Regions from separate parts of the Devosia sp. J20-27 genome, predicted to be linked through region 2. Evidence: predicted binding sites of a transcription regulator. Region 2 holds the regulator's gene; the other holds the start of a gene.
What was found. The regulator PhoB, encoded in region 2, activates phosphate uptake and scavenging genes when phosphate is short. The targets are predictions, from matches to a motif close to TGTCATNNANCTGTCAT.
Positions count from the first base shown of each region.

Region 1: a site for PhoB is predicted at 2,701-2,717, ahead of AC0L4C_RS11440 (bifunctional 2',3'-cyclic-nucleotide 2'-phosphodiesterase/3'-nucleotidase). Genes of this name have one in related genera too.

Region 1 is NZ_CM147875.1:2,321,859-2,329,109, reverse strand. Features, by position in the region: gene AC0L4C_RS11455 (glycosyltransferase family 32 protein) at 1-793, opposite strand, end outside; gene AC0L4C_RS11450 (neutral zinc metallopeptidase) at 833-1,660, opposite strand; gene ypfJ (KPN_02809 family neutral zinc metallopeptidase) at 1,692-2,600, opposite strand; gene AC0L4C_RS11440 (bifunctional 2',3'-cyclic-nucleotide 2'-phosphodiesterase/3'-nucleotidase) at 2,822-4,798, shown strand; gene cfa (cyclopropane fatty acyl phospholipid synthase) at 4,925-6,043, shown strand; gene AC0L4C_RS11430 (ribonuclease T2 family protein) at 6,104-7,117, shown strand.
Region 2 is NZ_CM147875.1:254,140-261,390, reverse strand. Features, by position in the region: gene pstC (phosphate ABC transporter permease subunit PstC) at 1-520, shown strand, start outside; gene pstA (phosphate ABC transporter permease PstA) at 529-1,821, shown strand; gene pstB (phosphate ABC transporter ATP-binding protein PstB) at 1,862-2,662, shown strand; gene phoU (phosphate signaling complex protein PhoU) at 2,677-3,369, shown strand; gene phoB (phosphate regulon transcriptional regulator PhoB) at 3,380-4,084, shown strand; gene AC0L4C_RS01180 (VOC family protein) at 4,135-4,506, opposite strand; gene AC0L4C_RS01175 (GNAT family N-acetyltransferase) at 4,627-5,136, shown strand; gene AC0L4C_RS01170 (GcrA family cell cycle regulator) at 6,558-7,130, opposite strand.

The sequences.
Region 1 (7,251 bases), 1.9 Mb from region 2:
GAATAACGGTAGCCGCGAGCTCTGGATAACGGCGTTTCCGCCACCACCACTTGAGGGTTGTCGGCCACTGGAACAGCACCGAAAGCGGGCTGTTTCGCTTGTGCCAGGGCACCCAGGTGGTGTGCCACATGTGCGAGACCAGAGTGCCGCTTTCAGCACCGACCACGCGGCCGACGTCAGGCAGCAGCGCACGAAGCCGGGCGTCGCTCTTTGTCCGCAGCCCGTTCGACAGCCGCGGCGACCACACTTCCGGCAGCAGCAGTGCCGGCCGTTCCGCCCTGGGCAGGCGCAGCGCAACAGCGGTGACCATGGACGGGCCGGTGGAATAGAAGGTTTCCAGATGTGCCAGGTCCGGCAGCAGGCGGCAGACTTCGCGCCACATGCCATGACCGGGCACCGACCCCATGAAGGCATTGCTCAGGAGGATCGGCACGCCCTGGTGGATACGATCGGTGCCGATATGTTCGAGCGGCTCGACCCCGACGAAGCAGTCGAGTGACAGCAGCGGGTCGATGTTCTGGAACGGCTCGACGTCGAGATCGGCATAGACGCCGCCGAGCCTGCCCAGCACCAGATAACGAAACGCATCGGCCCGCTGGATCATCCTGGGATAGCCGTCATAGGTCGGCAGCAGGTCGGGATAGGCCTCGGCGACGAAGTCCCGCATCGTCTCGTCGGTCCAGAGGCGAATGTCCCAGCCCGGATGCAATCGCACCCAGGCATCGTAATAGGCCTGCATGACGCGCGGCAAAGCCTGCGACTTCCAGGTGAAATGCAGGATGCGCGGGATCATTTTACCTCGGCGGGCTGGGACCGCAGTCAAATCCGGGCCTTAAAGGTCGCCTGCGGCCTCGATCTTGTCGAGCCCGCAATTGCCGCCCGCCGGGATGGCGTAGCCCACGTCGTACCAGGTCTTGCGCCCGGCGGCGCTGGCCGGGGTGACGAGTTCGGGGATCAGCTTCTCTGCCGGCAGGCCGATGATCGCGGCGCGGTTGCGGTTGACCTGGTCGAGCGCCGCGACGACGGCGGCATTGTCGTAGAGGGGCTCGATGCCGGCGGTTTTGGTCCACATCGCGCCATAGCAGGCAGCCTGCATGTCGACGCGCTTTTCGAGCACTTCGGCCGTCCCGTCGGCCGCGGCTCGCGCCGCCACAAGCCGGTCGAGCGATCCGAGCGCCTGCTGCACATGCGCGCCATAGGCCTCGGCCACCAGCAGTGCCTCGGCATAGTCGGCGCCGAGCGGAAACGCCTGCCGCAGCCGCGCATAGGCATCGAGGTCGACATAGACCGTCTGTTCCTCGGGACAGTAGAAAGTGGTGACATCCTTGCCCGAAAGACCGCAGCCGAACGCCGCGCGGTCGGCCACCGTCGTGATGGCGATATCGGGATATTCCAGCGCCGTCTGCCGGAAGGCCCGGCGCCACATCAGTGCGGCTTCGGCACCGACGACCGGCGGATAGGCGGCAAGGGCCTCGGCATCGGCGCTGGCCGGCGGCACGCCGGTGATCGACGTCGGCGGCGGCGGTGGCGAGACCTGTCCCGAAATCAGGGTGATCGGGTTGATCCCCGCCAGCATGACGACGACGACGGTGACCGCCAGCACGCCGGACAATCCAAAACGCCGGATATGTGGCTTGATGCTATCGGGGATGAGGGACATGGCAACTCCTGGTCGCCCCTCCCCTAACCCATCAGATCGACGAATTGAAAGTGTCGCATTGCCCCACGTCGCCGCTTTGCATGCCGCGCTTGAACCATGTCATGCGCTGCTGGCTGGTGCCGTGGGTGAAATTGCGTGAGCTCACCTGCCCGCGCGTCAGCGTATCGTCACCGATCTGGTTGGCGGCGTTGATGGCTTCCTGGGCATCGCCCTGTTCCAGCAGATTTTCCTTGTCCGCGTAATTGGCCCAGACGCCGGCATAGCAATCGGCCTGCAGCTCGACTCGCACCGAATAGGCGTTCTGCTGTTCCTGGCTCATGGTGCCGCGCAGGCGGTTGAACTCCGGCAGCACACCGGTCTGGTCCTGCACGGCATGGCCGATCTCGTGCGCGATGACATAGGCCTGCGCAAAGTCGCCGGGCGCGCCGAACTGCTGGCGCAACTGATCGTAGAAGGCGAGGTCGATATAGACCTTCTTGTCGTTGGGACAGTAGAACGGGCCGCTCGACGTCTGGGCCACGCCGCAGCCCGACTGTGTCGTATCGGTAAACAGCACCACGCTGGGGGGCTGGTAGGTCGAGCCGTTCTGCGCGAACACCTCTTCCCAGAGGTTTTCCGTTTCCTTGACCACCACGCCGACAAACTGGCCAAGCTCATCCTGGCTGGCACTGGAGGCCGGCGGTGACCACTGGCTGCTCGTCGTCGTCGATGAGCCCGACATGCCGCCGGTGAGGACGTCGATGGGGTTCTGCCCGGTGGCAAACCAGATGATGCCCAGCACCACCACAATGCCGACCAGCCCGAGGCCACCACCCGAGCGTCCGCCCGACGGGATGCGGATGCCGCCAAGATTGCCGAGCCCGCCGGTCCGGCGGAATCCGCCACCCTGGCCGCGCCGATCCTCGATATTCGAGCTGCGCTCGCGACCCCGCCATTTCATCTGCTTGTCTCCCTGACGCCAGGCGGCCAGACCGCTTGTCCGGCCCGCCATATCGCGCATTTGACCATCTGGTCCAATAATTTCATAGTCGCCGTGCCGCAGTCATCGCAGCGTCACCCTGACGCGGCAAGTAACGCCCTCGTCCTGCGCACCATAACCGGATTTCCGGTGTTGTCGTTCCACAGCGACAGAGCGAATTCGAATTCGACAGGGAGAAACTGATGAACCTCAATAATGGCATTTCCCGCCGTGCCTTCCTCGCGGGCTCCGCCACCGCCGGCGCCATGGTCGTGCTGCACCCGTTCGCCGCGCTCGCGGCGGCCGGCCAGGCGCACCTGCGCATCATGGAGACCACCGACCTGCACGTCGCGGTGTTCCCCTACGACTATTACGCCGATGCGCCGAACGACACGCTCGGCCTCGCCCGCACCGCCGCGATCATCGACTCGATCCGCGCCGAGGCCGGCAATTCGATTCTGGTCGACAATGGCGATGTCATCCAGGGCAACCCGATGGGCGACTACATCGCCTACGAGAAGGGCCTCGCCGACGAGCCACATCCGATTATCGCCGCCATGAACACACTCGGCTACGAAGTCGGCACGCTGGGCAACCACGAGTTCAACTACGGCCTCGACTTCCTCGATGCCGCCCTCGCCGGCGCCAGCTTCCCGGTGGTCTCGGCCAACCTGGTCAAGGGCGAACTCGCCGCCGACCCGCTGATGGACGACACCTACCTGCCGCCCTACCGCATCGTCGAAAAGCAGCTGACCGATGGCGCGGGCAAGACCCACACCATCAAGCTGGGCTTCATCGGCTTCCTGCCGCCGCAGATCATGACCTGGGACGCCAGCCACCTCGCCGGCAAGGTCAACACCCGTGACATCGTCGAGACCGCCAGGGCCTATGTGCCCAGGATGCAGGCCGAAGGCGCCGAACTGATCGTCGCGCTGTCGCATTCCGGCATTGCGGCCGACCAGGGTCCCGGCGCCGAGAATGCCTCGCTGCAGCTGGCTGCCGTGGACGGCATCGACGTCGTCCTCACCGGCCACCAGCACCTCGTGTTCCCCAACGCCAAGGACTTCGAAGGCGTCGAGGGCGCCGACACCGAAAAGGGCACGCTGGCCGGCAAGCCCGCCGTGATGGCCGGTTTCTGGGGCTCGCACATGGGCCTGATCGACCTGCTGCTGGAAAAGGCCGACGACGGCAAGTGGTCCGTTGTCTCGCACACGTCGGAGGCGCGCCCGATTTATGAGCGCGTCGAGGGCAAGGTGAAGCCGATCGTCGAAAGCGAACCCGCCGTCCTCGCCGCGGCGCAGGACGACCACGACGAGACGTTGGCCTATGTCCGCCGCGCCGTGGGCGAAACGGCAGCGCCGCTGCACTCGTATTTCGCCCTCGTTGCCGACGATCCGTCGGTGCAGATCGTCAATATCGCCCAGAAATGGTACATTGAGCAGATGCAGAAGGGCACCGACTGGGACGGCCTGCCGATCCTGTCGGCAGCCGCCCCGTTCAAGGCCGGTGGCCGCGGCGGCCCGGACTACTATACCGACGTGCCGGTGGGCCCGGTGGCGATCAAGAACGTCGCCGATCTCTACCTCTATCCCAACACCATTCAGGTGGTGGTGATCACCGGCGCCGACGTCAAGAACTGGCTCGAACGCTCGGCCGGCATCTTCAACCAGGTGGAGGCCGGCGCCACCGATGCCGCTCTCATCAACCCCGATTTTCCGTCCTACAATTTCGACGTCATCGACGGGGTCACCTACAAGATCGACATCACCCAGCCATCGCGCTTTGCCGCCGACGGCAAGTCCGAGCCCAACCCGGACGCCAGCCGCATCGTCGACCTGATGTTTGACGGCAAGCCGATCGACCCGGCGCAGAAATTCGTCGTCTGCACCAACAACTACCGCGCCGGCGGCGGCGGCAACTTCCCCGGCATCGGCCCGGACAAGGTGGTGTTCAAGGGTCCCGATACCAACCGCGACATCATCGTGCGCTACATCGTCGACCGGAAGACCATCCAGCCGGCTGCCGACAGCAACTGGTCGCTGGCGCCGATCGGCGGCACCGTGCTGTTCGAAACCGGCCCCAAGGCCGCCGAGCATCTGGCCGATGTCACCGCGGTCAAGATCGAGGCGACGGGCGACACCAGCGAGGCCGGCTTCGGCGTCTACCGCATCACGCTCTGAACCCGGGCGGGAGGGGTTCGCCCCTCCCGCTCAACCGCGCTGCGAGGCGCTTGAAATCGCCCCGCAAAATTGCTCTGCTCACGAGGCCTACCGCCTCTCGACCCCCATCCTGAGCATCGCGCGACTATGGCCAACCAGTTCAAATCTCAGCTCCTGCCGCATCTGGCGGCAGTGGGTATCGTCCCGAACGGCCCCAATCCCTGGGACCTGCAGATCCATGATGAGCGCTTCTGGGACCGCCTGCTGACGCAGGGCAGCCTGGGGCTCGGCGAAGCCTACATGGACGGCTGGTGGGACGTGGCCGACATGCCGGAGTTCTTCAACCGCATCCTGCGCTCGAAGGCCCCCGAACAGCTCAGGCTCAATCCGCAGCTGCTCTGGCAATATGCCCAGGCGCGGCTGTTCAACATGCAGGACATCAACCGCTCGAGGCGCGTCGCCGCCATGCACTACAGCCAGACCGAGGCCTACAAGGCGTCGCTCGACAAGCGCATGACGGGCTCGTGCGGCTACTGGCCCGAGGGGGTCGACACGGTCGACGCCGCGCAGGAGGCCAAGCTCGACCTGGTCTGCCGCAAGATCGGCCTACAGCCGGGCCAGCTGGTCTGGGATATCGGCTGCGGCTGGGGCGCCTTCATGGGCTTTGCCGCAGAAAAATACGGCGCCCGCTGCGTCGGCGTCACCGTTTCGCCCGACCAGGCCGCTTATGGGCGCGAGCGCTACAGGGAGTTGCCGGTAGAGTTCCAGGTCAAGGACTACCGCCAGTTCGAGGGCACGGCCGACCACGTCGTCTCGATGGGCATGTTCGAGCATGTCGGGCACAAGAACCACCGCATCTACTTCGAGACGGCGCGGCGGGTGATCAAGGATAACGGGCTCTTCATGATGCATACCGTCGGAGCCCAGCACAGTACCGAGAGCATCGAGCCCTGGCTGGAGAAATACATCTTCCCGGGTGGCGTCATCCCCTCCATCGCCCAGATCGGCAAGGCGATTGACGGCCTCTTCACGGTCATCGACTTGCACAATATCGGCCCGCATTACGACCGCACGCTCTGCGCCTGGTACGCCAATTTCGAGCGCAACTGGAAACAGGACCGCACGCCCGAGGAGGAACGCTTCTTCCGCATGTGGAAGTACTACCTGCTCTGCTGTGCCGGCGGTTTCCGCGCCCGCGTGCTGCAGGTCTGGCAGTTCGTGCTGTCGACGGACGGCGTGCCCGATGGCTATGTGACGCAGCGCTGAGCCGGCGGTTGACCCCGGCCGGATCGTCGCTAGGGTCGGCGCCGAACCACGGGAGACACGATGCAGAAGATTCTGGCCGTCCTGATCTGCCTTGGCGCAACGCTGCTGGCAGTCCCCGCCGCGGCGGTGCCCGCCAACGGCACCTTTCTGGCGGCACGCGCCTGTCCGGCGCTGCAGTCGATCAAGTCCGGCACCAATCCGGGCGACATCGCGCTGGAGCCAGGCGAGAGCTACGACATTGTCGAGGCCAATCGCGCCAAATCACCCACCCACTATCGCCTGCTCGTGCCCGGCGCCTCGCCGCGCGAACGCTGGGTCGATGTGAGCTGCAGCGAGGCCTCGCCGGCCACGGACACGGCCAGCGCCCCCGCATCCGACGACAGTGACGAATTCCAGCCGCAGGCCGGCCCCGGGCTCTACATGCTGGCCGCCAGCTGGCAGCCGGGCTTTTGCGAGACCCAGCTCGACAAGGTCGAGTGCCTCGACCAGGGCGAGGACCGCTTCGATGCCAGCCATTTTGCGCTGCATGGCCTCTGGCCGCAGCCCCGCGGCCGCGAGTACTGCGATGTCGGCCAGGCCACCATCGACATCGACCGGCCCAGCACCTGGCGGCTGCTGCCCGAAGTGCGCCTGACGCCGGAGACGCGCGCCGAACTCGACCGGGTCATGCCCGGCACCGCATCCTTCCTCGACCGGCACGAGTGGATCGTCCACGGCACCTGCTACGAGGAGGACATGGAGAGCTATTTTGCGGAGTCGCTGTGGCTGATGCAGGATCTCAACACGTCGTCGCTGGTCGATTTCATGCGCGACAACATCAATCACGCCGTCACCCCGGCGCAGATCCGCGCGGCCGTGGACGAAGCCTATGGCAAGGGCGCCGGCGCCCGCGTGCGCATCCAGTGCAAGCAGGAACAGGATGGCAGCCGGGTGGTGCTGACCGAGTTGCAGTTCCAGCTCTATGGCGAGGTCAACCTGCGCAGCGATCTGGGCGAGCTGATCCATCAGGCCCGGCCGCAGAACGCCAATGACGCGCAGTGCCCAAGGGTCATCATCGACCGCGCCGGCCTCTAGCCGGAACGCGAAAGGGCGGCCTTGCGGCCGCCCGGATCAAGTGCCGAGGAGTTCTGTTGCCCCCCGGCTCGTCCGATGATGGCCTCCTGTCGGCCGCTGGGCTGATGGCTGCCATCATCGTTGTTCGAGGCGTC
Region 2 (7,251 bases):
CGTGCTCACCGTCGCCCCGGCCATTCGTCAGGCGGGCGGGCTGGTGGGTCTTGGCGTGTCTCCCAACAGTGCCCTCGCCGCCGGCCTGGTGATGGGCGTGATGATCATTCCCTTCGTCTCCTCGCTCGCCGACGATGCGCTCAAGGCCGTGCCGCGTGCCATGCGTGATGGCTCGATCGCCATGGGCGCCACGCGCGCCGAGACCATGACCAAGGTGCTGCTGCCGGCAGCTCTGCCCGGCATCATGGGTGGCGTCCTGCTCGCTCTCAGTCGCGCCATCGGTGAGACCATGATCGTGGTGATGGCCGCCGGTCTGATCGCCACCCTGACGATCAACCCCATCGACTCGGTGACCACCGTGACGGTTCAGATCGTCACCCTGCTGATCGGCGATACCTCGTTCGACAGTCCCAAGACCCTGGCCGCCTTTGCCCTCGGCCTGATGCTGTTCCTGATCACTCTGGGTCTCAACATTATCGCCCTAACCATCGTTCGCCGCTATCGCGAACAGTACGACTGAGGCCAACGATGACCGACGCCACTGTGCCTTCCACCGCCGCCACCAGAGATCAGTCGAGCCCGGCCGCGATCCGCCGCAAACGGCGCTATGCCGCCGACTTCCGCCTGCGCATGTACGGCATCGCCGCGATTTCCACGGCCATCGGTCTCCTCGGTATCCTGCTGACGACCCTGATCATTGGCGGTCACCAGGCCTTCGTGCAGACCCATGCGCGCATCGACTTCCCGATTTCTGCCGAGCGCGTCGATCCGGCCGATCCCGCCAAGGCCAACTGGCGCGCCGTTGTGGCCGACGGGATCGAGGCCCTGCTGCCGCCAACCACCACACCGGCGCAGAAGCGCGCCATGGGGCAGATCCTCACCAACAATACCCAGTTCATCGTCCGCGATGCGGTCGTCCGCGATCCCTCCGTCATCGGCGGCACGCTGACCATGGATGTGCCGGTCGCCGATCCCTTCGACCAGCTCAACAAGGGTGTCATCCGCCGCGACACGCCCGAGGAAAACCGGCGCATTTCCGATCAGCAGATTGCCTGGTTCGATGCGCTGGCCGAGCAGGGTCGGATCTCCACCCCGTTCAACTGGGGCCTGATCTTCAATTCCGACAGCCGCTTCCCTGAAATGGCCGGCCTCGCCGGCGCCATCGTCGGTTCGTTCTACGCCCTGATGGTCTGCTTCCTGATCAGCTTCCCGGTCGGCATTGCCGCCGCTGCCTATCTCGAGGAGTTCGCGCCGCGCAATCGCTGGACCGACCTCATCGAGGTCAACATCAACAATCTCGCCGCCGTCCCCTCTATCGTTTTCGGCCTGCTCGGCCTGGCCGTGTTCATCCAGATCTTCGGGCTGCCGCGCTCGGCGCCGATCGTGGGTGGTCTGGTGCTGTCGCTGATGACGCTGCCCACCATCATCATCGTCACCCGGAACGCCTTCAAGGCCGTGCCGCCCTCCATCCGCGAGGCCGCCTTCGGCATGGGTGCCTCGCGTCACCAGGTGATCCTCCATCACGTGCTGCCACTGGCCCTGCCGGGCATCCTCACCGGTACCATCATCGGCCTCGCCCAGGCTCTGGGCGAAACCGCGCCGCTGCTGCTGGTGGGCATGAACGCCTTCATCACCAGCCCCCCGGGCGGCGTGCTCGATGCCTCGACTGCCCTGCCGACGCAGATCTACATCTGGGCCGACAGCCCCGAGCGCGGCTTTGTCTCCCGCACCTCCGCCGGCATCCTCGTGCTGCTCAGCTTCCTGCTGGTCATGAACGCCATCGCCATTTTCCTCCGCCAGCGCCTTGAGCGTAAGTGGTAGTCACAAGAATCCTATTCTGGAGCAAGATTGGATGAACAACATGTCCCAGGCCGCCGAGTCCACCACTGCTCCCCTGAGCAAGACGACGCCGGCCATGCGCGGCGAGAAGGTCAGCGTCTTCTATGGTGCCAAGCAGGCCCTGTTCGATGTCGATCTGGTCATCGGCCGCCATCAGGTGACGTCGCTGATCGGTCCCTCGGGCTGCGGCAAGTCCACCTTCCTGCGCTCGCTCAACCGCATGAACGACACCATCGAGGGCTGCCGCGTCACCGGCCTGATCACGCTCGACGGCGAGGACATCTACAATCCCTCGATCGACGTGGTCGAACTGCGCGCCCGCGTCGGCATGGTGTTCCAGAAGCCCAATCCGTTCCCCAAGTCGATCTACGAGAACGTCTCCTACGGCCCCAAGATTCACGGCCTCGCCCACAACAAGGCCGATCTTGACGAGATTGTCATCTCCTCCATCCGCCGCGCCGGCCTCTGGGACGAGGTCAAGGACCGCTTGCAGGAGCCGGGGACGGGCCTGTCGGGTGGCCAGCAGCAGCGTCTCTGCATCGCCCGCGCCATCGCCACCCAGCCCGAAGTGCTGCTCATGGACGAGCCCTGTTCGGCCCTCGACCCGATCGCCACCGCTGTCATCGAGGAACTGATCGACGAACTGCGCGAGAAGTTCACCATCATCATCGTGACGCACTCCATGCAGCAGGCCGCGCGCGTCAGCCAGAAGACCGCCTTCTTCCACCTCGGCAAGCTGATCGAGGAAGGCAAGACCGAAGACATCTTCACCAAGCCGGTGAACAAGAAGACCCAGGACTACATCACCGGCCGCATCGGCTGACGGAGGACACCACAATGCCCCTGAACGAGCACATCGTCTCCTCCTACGAGGATGAACTCACCGCGCTGCAGAGCGCCATTTCCGAAATGGGCGGCATGGTCGAACAGGCCATCACCGACTCCGTCACCGTGCTGCTCCGTCTCGACCACGAGCAGGCCCGGCAGGTCCGCCAGAACGACAAGCGCATCGACGAGATGCAGCAGCAGATCAACGACATGGCGGTCTCCATCATCGCCCGCCGCCAGCCCATGGCTGCCGACCTGCGCATGGTGGTGACCTCGATCCAGGTCGCCAACGATCTCGAGCGCACCGGCGACATGGCCAAGCAGCTGGCCAAGCGCGCCCTGCAGATCGAGAGCCTCGGCCTGGCGCCGAAGTTCTACAACGGCGTCCGCCACATGGCCGATCTTGTGGCCCGCCAGCTCAAGGCGGCGCTCGATGCCTATGCCGCCCGCAACGCCCAGGCCGCCATCGAGGTCTGCAACCGCGACGACGAAGTCGACGCCATGCACACCTCACTGTTCCGCGAACTCCTCACCTACATGATGGAAGACCCGCGCAACATCACCCAGTGCACCCATCTGCTGTTCTGCACCAAGAGCCTCGAGCGCGTCGGCGACCATGCCACCAACGTCGCCGAAGCGGCCTATTACCTCGAGACCGGCCGCCATCTCGGCGCCGACGAGCACGAGCGTCAGCAGGGCTGAGGAGCGGACCATGGCGCCCACCATCCTGATCGTCGAGGACGAGGCCGATCTCGCCCTCATGGTTCGCTACAACCTCGAGGCCGAAGGTTTCCGCGTTGCCTCCGCAGCCAGCGGCGACGAAGCCGCCGAGCTGATGCGCGAAAGCCTGCCCGATCTCATCCTGCTCGACTGGATGCTGCCCGGGCTCTCGGGCATCGAGCTCTGCCGCCGCTGGCGCTCCAAGGAAGAGACGGCGCGCATCCCGATCATCATGATCACCGCCCGCGGCGAGGAAGAGGAACGCGTCCGCGGCCTCGCCACCGGGGCCGACGACTATGTGGTCAAGCCCTTCTCCATCCCCGAACTGCAGGCCCGCATCCAGGCGCTGCTGCGCCGCTCCAGCCCGCAGCTGGTGACCAACGTCCTCAAGGCCGGCGATCTCGAACTCGATCGCACCAGCCACCGCGTCCGCCGCGCCGGTCGCGAGGTTCATCTCGGCCCCACCGAATACCGCCTGCTCGAATATCTGATGCGCCATCCCGGCCGCGTCTATTCCCGTGAGCAGCTGCTCGATGGCGTCTGGGGCAACGACGTCTATGTCGATGAACGCACCGTCGATGTGCATGTTGGCCGCCTGCGCAAGGCCATCAACCGCCGCGCCAGCGAAGCCGATCCCATCCGCACCGTGCGCGGCGCCGGCTATGCCTTCGACGAGCGCTTCGCCGCCATGAACTGAGAGACGGCGGGCCGACCGGTCGCCCCTCGGGCCGCGTTTTCCCTTGCGCTCTACCGGTGCTGGTCGATCAGCACAGGGTTGCCGTCGGGGTCGGTCAGAACGATATGCGCCGGTCCCTGGCCCGCCTCGTCGGCTTCGCTGTCGAGCTTGATCCCCGCCGCCTTGAGCCGCTTCTGGATGTCGCGCACATCGGTGAACGGCTCGCTCTCCTCGCCATTGGCGTCCCAGCCCGGGTTGAAGGTCAGCGTGTTCTTTTCGAACATCCCCTGGAACAGTCCGATCACCGCGCTGGCGCTCTTCATGATCAGCCACCCCTGCTCGGCGTCGCCATGCATGACGCTGAACCCCAGCTGTTCGTAGAACGCCCGCGATGCCGCAATGTCCTTGACCGACAGGCTGACCGAAAATGCGCCCAGTTCCATTGCGAGACCTCCCTTTGGCTGTCGCCGCTGCCGCGACGTTCTGGGTCCGCAGGCTAGACCACTCACGCCCGAGTGGCGATAACAACCCCGTCAGCACGGCCAACCACCAGGGCTCCATACATGCGCCTCGAAACTGATCGCCTCGTTCTCGATCTGCACAGCCTCGACGATTTCGAGCCCATGGCCGGCATGTGGGGCGATACCGACACCGTGCGCTTCATGGGCGGCCGCCCCAGTTCCCGGCAGGAGAGCTGGATGCGCCTGCTCCGCTACCGCGGCCTCTGGCCGCTGCTGGGCTATGGCTACTGGGCCATTCGCGAGCGCCGCTCCGGACTTTTCGCCGGCGAACTGGGCTTTGCCGATTTCCACCGCGAGGCCGATCCGCCCTTTGACGGCATCCCCGAGGCCGGCTGGGTGCTGGCGCCCTGGGCCCGGGGCAGGGGCTACGCCTCCGAAGCGCTCGCCGCCGCCCTCGCCTGGCTCGACGCCGCCGGCTTCCCCAAGAGCGTCTGCATCATCGACCCCGCCAACCTCGCCTCTCTCCGCCTCGCCCAGGCCCACGGCTACGGCGCTCCCCTCCCCACCCGCCTCTCCGGCACCCCCATCACCCTCTTCACCCGCACGCCCTGACAAACGGCGCCCTCACGACACCCTGCACCCTCACGATGAGCCCCTCCTTCCCTTCTCCCCTTGCGGGAGAAGGTGCCCGAAGGGCGGATGAGGGGTTCTGGCAAGGCCACAGCTCCTCACGTCGTCTGGAGCTGCGACGTCACTACATGTTGCCCACCCCTCATCCGGCACTGCGCGCCACCTTCTCCCGCAAGGGGAGAAGGAAACCGGGAGATCGATGTCTCCTGCCCACAATCCTCTCGGCCGGTCCACCCTCCCCCTTGCGGGGAGGGTTGGGGAGGGGGTTTGAGAGCCCCGATCCTGCTGCTTCCCCACCCTTGATCCCTCCCCGCAAGGGGGAGGGTGACGACTGCAAACCGCCACTCAGCGACCGTCACCAAGGTGCTGCGGCGTCCGCGTGCCCGACCTCGTCCTTCGACAAGCTCAGGATGAGGTCTTCGAAACGCTGATGCTGCGACTCTCGCCCCAACACCCTCATGGTGAGCCTGTCGAACCACGAGGGGTGAGCCACCGATCTCCCGCTAATTCCTGCCATCTGCCGTTCAGGCTGTAGCAAATCCGTTCAGAGGGCAGACAGATTGCCTCTCCCACCGCCCCCTCCACCTGCCCTCTGGCACCGCCGCGGAAGAGCAATCGCACCTGTCGATGGAGAGCCCCTCCTTCCCTTCTCCCCTTGCGGGAGAAGGTGCCCGAAGGGCGGATGAGGGGTCGTGGCAGGGCAACAGCTCATCACTCCCTGCAAGCGCCGACGTTGTGGAGGCAACACCCCTCATCCGGCGCTGCGCGCCACCTTCTCCCGCAAGGGGAGAAGGAAACCGGAAGATCTACGTGTGCCAAGTGCACTCCAAATCCCTGCCATCTGCCGTTCATCCTGCAGCAAATCCGTTCAGACGGCTGACAGACTTATCCCCGCGCTATCACACCGCATTACACTTCCCCATCGCCGCCCCGAAACGCGAGATCATGACGAGTGATTGGGGGGACGAGGCCGGGTGGTCCGGATGTCGGCCCGGATCAGGCCAAGCCGGGGAGGGTGTGCAGGCCCAGGTGACCTGCCGCCTTAATTTGCTGCCGTGGATGGGCGTCTGTCGTGCTCATTCCCAGGGGTCGGACTGGAGAAACGCGAAGAGCGTGGTCCGGTCGAGACGGCGACCCTGCGGCGGAGGGGCGATCCGCAAATGCCCTGATCCTTTCCGGTGCACGCCGAAAATCCCGGTGGCAACGGCGGAGCCGAGCTCCAGCCGGGCGCGTCTTCCTGCGTCCGGCATTCGAACCATCGACGGGCTCTGCTCCGCCGTTGTTCGCGACTGCCATCACAACCGGAGGCGGCAACGCCGGCCGGCGTGTCCTGTCGTCCACCTTTCCGCAACAAAAAAAGGGCCCCGCAAGGGGCCCTCGATACTGCAGAGGAAAACCTGTCCCTACCGCTTCTTCTTCTCGACCTGATGATAGGCCCGGCGCGAGTGGAAATCGCAATAGGGCTTCCCATCGTCCGAGTGCTGGCCGCAGAAATAGAAGTCCGGCGTCAGCGGATCGCCGATCGGCCACTTGCAGGTCTGCTCGCTCAGCTGCAGCAGGTTGAGGCGCTTGTCCTCGGGGATGAAGAGTTCCTGCACCTGCGGCGCCACATAGGTCTGCGGCTGATAGTCTTCGGTGATCTTGAGCGCGGTCGCGCCATGCAGGCCGCCGCCGCCGCCACCGCCTGTCGACATCGGGCGCGACTTCATAATGCTGCCCAGGCTCGCGCCGCCGCCCATGCTGCTGCGACCAGCCGACGGGCTGGCGACGCGGCGGGTTGCCGGACGCGGTGCGCTGCGGGCCCGCGGCGCCGAACTGGCGGGCTTGGCCCGTCCGCTCAGCTTCAGGCGGTGCACCTTGCCGATCACCGCATTGCGCGTCACGCCCTCACCGAGGACACCGGCTATCTGGCTGGCGCTCAGGCCCTCCATCCATAGCTTCTTGAGTAGTTCGACGCGCTCATCAGTCCAGCCCATCAAAGAATGCTCCAATCCGCCTTTGGTGCACGGAATCCAAGAACCTTCTGTGGCAGGGAGGTGCTCACAGTTCGATACGCTACGCATCGTAGGTCGGTTGGGTCCGCCACACGAGATCTCG